Regions from separate parts of the Paenibacillus sp. F024 genome, predicted to be linked through region 1. Evidence: a T-box and tRNA genes for the amino acid it is inferred to sense, from the RefSeq annotation. Region 1 holds a T-box; the other holds one or more tRNA genes.

The links. A T-box is a leader RNA that pairs with one kind of tRNA and senses whether it is charged. The one in region 1 lies ahead of ACZYR9_RS04195 (valine--tRNA ligase), so its partner is inferred to be a tRNA-Val.
Region 2: it has a tRNA-Val gene. The T-box ahead of ACZYR9_RS04195 (valine--tRNA ligase) is inferred to sense a tRNA for this amino acid. The anticodon was not compared.

The regions. Positions count from the first base shown of each region.
Region 1 is NZ_JBVASZ010000002.1:72,843-76,249, forward strand. It holds gene ACZYR9_RS04185 (RluA family pseudouridine synthase) at 1-578, shown strand, start outside; gene ACZYR9_RS04190 (LysM peptidoglycan-binding domain-containing protein) at 682-1,779, shown strand; T-box leader at 1,942-2,196, shown strand; gene ACZYR9_RS04195 (valine--tRNA ligase) at 2,300-3,407, shown strand, end outside.
Region 2 is NZ_JBVASZ010000001.1:497,723-501,129, reverse strand. It holds gene ACZYR9_RS02530 (VOC family protein) at 1-314, shown strand, start outside; gene ACZYR9_RS02525 (hypothetical protein) at 528-731, shown strand; gene ACZYR9_RS02520 (DUF2905 domain-containing protein) at 773-994, opposite strand; gene ACZYR9_RS02515 (hypothetical protein) at 1,007-1,165, opposite strand; gene ACZYR9_RS02510 (DUF3973 domain-containing protein) at 1,568-1,732, opposite strand; tRNA gene ACZYR9_RS02505 (tRNA-Val) at 1,960-2,032, shown strand; gene ACZYR9_RS02500 (SDR family oxidoreductase) at 2,301-3,017, opposite strand; partial or broken gene ACZYR9_RS02495 (NlpC/P60 family protein) at 3,222-3,395, shown strand.

The DNA of each region.
Region 1 (3,407 bases):
GGGAGACCGGTACGCTGCTTCATGCATTGGGGTGGCATCTGGCATCCACAGGACAGCGCTGCCGCCCGCGTCATATTCACCGGTTGGATGAGGATACGACAGGACCGGTACTGGTGGCCAAGAACGAATGGGCGCAAGTCCGTTTGGATGAAGTGATGCGCCACAAGCGTATAGAGCGGATATATGTGGCTCTGGTCCAGGGGCAGCCTTCCGAAAGCGGCGGCATCATCGACGCGCCGATCGGACGGGACCGGCATCATGCGACAAGAAGGCGGGTATCCCGAACGGGGGATGCGGCAGTGACCCGATATGAGGTCTTGGAAATCTTAGAACATTCTTCACTCGTACGGTTAAGGCTGGAGACAGGCAGAACGCACCAAATCCGCGTTCATATGAGTCATATGGGACAGCCTCTGCTTGGAGACCTCCTTTACGGCGGACACGCGGCCGGAATGGCCAGACAAGCGCTGCACGGAGAGCAGCTGATGTTTCCGGATCCGCTCACGGGGGAAGTTGTGCAGGTGCGCGCGCCTTGGCCCGAAGACTTTGCCGCCCTTTACGGGCAATTGAAAAAATAGTAGTCATGCTCCTCCCGCGGCAGCCATATAAATTGTAAAGACCAATGCGCTGACGAACTTTCTTTTTTATGGAAAGGTGCAATATGGAAGGGAGGATATTACATTGACGAATCAGCATAACGGGGTTAGGTTTGATATTTATGAGCGTGTGCATTTAGCCGAGGGCGTGCTGGGCATCAAGGAGCTGGAAGGAGTAGAGCTCACTCCCCACATTCAGGTGCTTCATCAAGGAGAACAAGCCGTGCTTCGCGGTAATTTATTATTGACAGGGACATACGTTGATGAGCAGGATCGGCCGGACCAGACGCTGCAGCATCTTATTCCGGTCGAGATTACTCTGCCGATGAATCGTGTACAGCGTATGGAGGACATCGCTGTTGAAATCGAAAATTTCGACGTGGATCTGCTGTCTGCCCGCAGCATGAATGTGACGGGAGTACTATCGCTTGGAGGCATCGAGATTGTTTCGAGCTCCGAATCCGAGCTTTGGAGGGATTCTGAAGAAGAGGTCGTGTTTGTGCACGAGGTATCGGAGCAGCGTACCGAATTACAGGAAGCATCGCCGGCAGTCCTTGATGCCGAAACAGAGGCCATCCCTCAAAGAGAACAAGCTCCGGCTTCAGAGGTGCAGCGGGAGGGGGAAGAGCTGCCTATCCGGATCGAACCGAGATCCGAATACATTGAACCGGTGAAGGAAGAAAAGACGGAGGCGGTATCTAAAGTGCCGGAGGCCGTCAAGAAGGAAGAGAAGCCGGAAGCTCCGAACGTCGTGAAGCAGGCAGAACCGGCTGTTGAAGCAGAAACCGAAACCGATGAAAAAAAAGATATGAAAGTCGCTTTAGGCAGCAAAAAAGCGCCTGAAGCAGCCGAAGCCCCGGCAGAGCCGATATACAAGTCATTCGGACTGGCGTCACTCATGAATTTCGGTTCCAAAAAATCGGAATCGAGGCCGCAGGAGGACGGTCAGCCTTCGCAGCCGGAGCCGTCGTCATCTGAAAAGGTGCAGTGGAAAAACCTGCTGCTTCAAAGCAATCGGGAACAGCAGCAATTCAAGAAGCTCCGGATGTGCATCGTGCAAAAGGAAGAAACACTTGAAACGATTGCCAAGCGCTATAATTTGAATCCGAGGGAAATCGCGCTCTACAACCGGCTTGGAGAAAGCGAACTAACGGAAGGTCAAATTGTCTACATACCGAAATGATGTCGGAAGAGCGTAAAAAAATCCCCGAACAGGCTAAGCAGGCTTGATCGGGGATTTTTTTGGATATACTAGTCTTATAGCCGTCTCAAAATAGGCAGGGTAAAACGGGTTCTTGTATTGACTCTCACCTGATGATTGTTTATCATAGAACGCATAGATGCAGTAATAACGTTGAAAGGGAATAGTAGACAGTGAACCCTTCAGAGAGCGGAGCCGGCAAGACGCTGGAAGGTTCCGCAGGACGTACCTGTCGAAGTCGCCCCGGAGTTGCCGAATTGAAAGCGAACCCTAGATTCGGCCGGTTACAGCCGTTACCTGTTTGAGCGCCGTATTTTGACCGGAGGGAACTCCGTGAGAATTAAGCATAAGTACGGAATAAAGGTGGTACCACGGAAGCGAGAACCTTTCGTCCTTTGCGGCGAAAGGTTTTTTGATGTGTTGCGGTGATGCGTTCATGCGAGGGCGTCCCCGCGGCATATATCCCTACTGAATTCGAATGCAGATGGAGGTTTTGCTGGCTATGGAAGAAACGAAGCAATCAGCGGCGCCGGATACGTCGATGCCGACAACTTACGATCCGAAGGAAGCCGAGAAAAAATGGTATGAATATTGGCTGGAGGGCGGTTATTTTCAAGCGGGTCAGAACAAAGACGGGAAGCCTTATACGATCGTCATACCGCCGCCGAATGTAACGGGCATGCTGCACATCGGTCACGCGCTTGATTTTACGCTGCAGGACATTATGATTCGGACCAAGCGGATGCAGGGCTACGACGCGCTGTGGCTTCCGGGCTCCGACCACGCGGGCATTGCTACCCAAACGAAGGTGGAGCAGAAGCTTCGTGAGGAGGGCGTGACACGCTACGATCTCGGACGGGAGAAATTCCTGGAGAAAGTATGGGAATGGAAGGAGCACTACGCCGGTACGATCCGCGAGCAGTGGGCCAAGATGGGCTTTTCGCTGGATTACTCCAGAGAACGGTTTACGCTGGATGCCGGATTGTCCAAGGCTGTGCGCGAGGTATTCGTGCGTCTCTATGAAAAAGGATTGATCTATCGCGGCAAATATATCATCAACTGGGATCCGGCCGCCCGTACGGCGCTTTCCGATATTGAGGTAGAGTACAAAGAAGTACAGGGCGCGCTCTACCATTTGAAATATCCTGTCAAAGACAGCGAAGAGTTTATCGTTGTGGCGACGACCCGTCCGGAAACCATGCTGGGTGATACCGCGGTTGCGGTGCATCCGGAGGATGAACGGTACAAGCATCTGATCGGAAAAACGCTTGTCCTGCCGATCATCGGGCGAGAAATCCCGATTGTCGGGGACGAGTATGTGGAAAAAGAGTTCGGAAGCGGCGCCGTCAAGATTACGCCGGCGCATGACCCTAATGATTTTGAGGTGGGCAAGCGCCACGATTTGCCGCAGGTGCTCGTGATGGACGAATCCGGTACGATGAACGCAAATGCGGGCAAATACCAGGGGCTTGACCGCTTTGACTGCCGCAAGCAAATCGTTGCCGATATGAAAGAGCTGGGCGTACTGATCAAAATCGAAGAGCATGTGCATCAGGTTGGGCACAGTGAACGCAGCGGCGCCGTCGTGGAGCCGTATTTGTCTACGCAGT
Region 2 (3,407 bases), on a different contig from region 1:
GATTGGAGCTGAAAGATACGCTCGATCATTCGAACGGTGTGATCAAGCTTGCTTTCCTCGGCTTCGGACAGGCAGATGAAACGGAGCTGGAGCTGATTCAAGGCTATAACGACGGACTACCGCAAGAAGGCAAGGTCCATCACATTGCATTCACAGTGGATGATATCGAAGGGGAATGGGCTCGTATTGGCAAGATGGACGTGAAGCTCATTGATCAAGAAATTACGACGCTGCCCAACGGCTCCAGGTATTTCTTCTTCTACGGACCGGATGGAGAATGGATCGAATTTTTTCAAACCACTCGGTCGAGCTGACGCATGAAGAACGGTAATTCTGCCGGTCAAGAGAGAGTCAATTGCTTTATGTGCAAGCATTTCTATGTAACATGGGACCCGAGCTTTCCCAGGGGCTGCCGACTTTATGGATTCAAGACGAGCGACCTGCCTTCGGCATTGGTAAAGCGGTCTTCAGGAAAGCCGTGCTTGGCTTATGAGAAAAAATAATTAGTGCTGCGGGTGATTGTGGTTATGCTGTTCAGCAAGAGTCAAAAAAAACTGATATTGGAAATTTTGCTTAAAGAAAGACGCCGGATGTTTTCCAAGCACAAGGGTGAACTACTCGATCAAACGATCGCTGACCTATCGCAGATGGTACGCAATGAAAACATCAACATTACGGAACCGAAGGATATCTCCATCGATTGGAGTTCAAGGAGAGGGAAGCGGAAATAGCATGTCTTTATGAAAAAACAAGGCATCCGTTGCAGGATGCCTTATTTTGTAAACCAGCGGATCAAAGCCATACCGAGCGATAAGACGACACTAATCACAATACATGTTACAATCGGGAAATAAAATTTTACATTCTCCTTCTCCACGACAATGTCGCCGGGAAGCCGCCCGAGATTCAGAAATTTTCCGCCCACGGACCACAGAAGTCCGATGACGATCATGGCCACTCCGCCCCAGATTAAAAGCTTGGGAATCGAATCCATATCTGCCGCTCCTTAAGTTGTAATCAGCTTCAACTGCACCGCTTGTTCTTCTGTTAAGATGAATTCCTCATTAGGCAAGAAATCCTCATCCTTATCTCTGCCGAAAAGCTTGAGCAGTTCAATCCATACTCCCTTTTCCATTGCTTCGGATGCAGAAATCATAATTTTCATAGGAATCGCCTCCTATAAACGGTATAAGCTTATTTTACACTAAAAGGGATGGTGAAAAACACCTTCTTTTGCATACGGAACATTCGTTAGACTTCTGTCGTCTAATGTGTAGAAGCCGGATAGCGATTCAAGAGATGAGGTGACAAAAAAGACATATGGGTAAAGTGTTCCTGTTTTTACTGCCCTTGCTATGGTTAGGGATGTTCGATGTAAATGGGTCGTTGGCTTGCGCATGTGCAGGTGAGGATCCGCAGAGAACCCTTGCCGACTGGTTATATGTATCTACAGGTATTGTATTGTTCGCGGGGATCATTTTCTTAACTATTGTATTGACCTTGCGTATATGGAGGGCTAACAGAAAAAAAGACGGGAAGACTCCCGTCAACGAATGACATGTCGGGTTTAGGCAGTTGCTGTTTTTTGCAGTTCTTTCGGTATGGCAGCAGCTTTGCATATTCCGGCGCTATACATCGTAGAATTTATATAATGGAAGCCGGTCTTAAAAATAACTTCATTCTTCGTTGATAAGGGAGGATGCACTTTATTACAAGCAATGCAATAGTACATAATGGACCTCCTTTCGAGCCCGTGTGACAATTATAGACATATTATATGCCCAAAAATGTGTTAAAAGACACATTTTTTCTAAATAATTTCTAAAGTTTTTTTTAGAATTCGAAAATGATGAATGAAGAGGCAAGTATGGGGTAGGTGAAGCGTTCTTTTTGAATAAAATTCTTGACTTTTATTATGGAGATTGGTATTATAATTACCATAAAAGTTAATACGATCATGACTTGTTAGCTCAGCTGGGAGAGCACCATCTTGACAGGGTGGGGGTCAGTGGTTCGAGCCCACTACAGGTCATACCGAAAAGTCCTTGTGTAGCAAGGGCTTTTTTTTCTTTTTATCTGCCGTTTTGACACATGCTTTCATCGTGATTTTGATTCGTAGCATTTTGCTGAGCTCATGCGCTGCTTCCTCTAGCATATTAGGGAACGGATGCGAAGCCAGAGTGCCCGGCGCCAAAGAATGGATTGATCAAATCAAAGCCAAGTTTGCCAAATAAAAATGAAAAGAAGGACCGCTTACCTTGAACGTATAGGCTGGCGGCCCTTCTGCTATATGCTATAAGCTACACTAGGTGGCCTCCCCCGTCGATCAGAACGACAGTACCTGTCGTAAAGCCGTTTTTCGCCAAGTAGACGTAGGACTGGGCGATGTCTTCGGGCTGTGCGATACGCCCAACGGGCAATTGCCTTCCAATGGCCGAGAACATGGACTGACGCTGCTCTTCCGGCATTCCGGCGTAGATCGGGGTATCCACAATACCTGGTGAAACCACGTTTACCCTGATGGGAGCCAAGTCTACCGCAAGTCCGCGCACCAAGCCTTCGACCGCCGAGTTGATTGCTGCTAAGGTTGAGGCGCCTTGCGGAGGCCGTCTTCCGTATAACCCGGAGGTGAGCGTGATGGAGCCGCCGGGATTCAAGTAAGGGATCGCCGCTCTGGCGGTCATATATTGTCCCCAGAACTTGCTGTCGAACGCTTCTTTTGCAGCGGATACGGGCAGGTCTTTAAAAGGACCCATCGCGGCTTCTCCCGCAGTGATGGCCAGGTGGTCGAAATGCCCAACCTTGCTGAAAAATTCGGCGGTCTTCTCATCGCTGCGAAAATCGAGCTCATATGCTTCGATACCGCCCCCTAGTGCTTGTTTCGCCTCGGTAAGCTTGGCAGCCGACCGGCTGGCGATAATCACCTGAGCGGATTCGTCAAGAAATGCTTTTGCTGTGGACAAGCCAATACCGGAAGTGCCTCCGACAACGACTACACGGATTCCTTTTAATGACAACGCGATAACCCCCTTAGCCCATTTAGTTCTAGTTTAACCAAATACTAGTGTAAAATAAAGTGGGCGGGCAAAAAAGAATGAAGGCCTTGTTTGCCTAGCCAGTTCAGCAGGTTAGTAAGGATTGTGTTATAATGGATGCCGGTATGTTAAGTATGCAAGCCCTTACTATCTCAAGCCGCAGGACCTTACGAAAGTACGCATACGTTCGACTGCTCTTCCTTCGTACAGGATGTATATGACCACTTCGGAATCAAGCTTCCGAGGTCTTCAGGTTCTCAAGCGCAGATTGGACACAGCGTATCCGTCGACCAGCGGCGGGGATCTATGCGGGCAACGGACAAATCATTCATACCTACGGCGATCCGGGGGTTACGTTAACGGATTTTAATA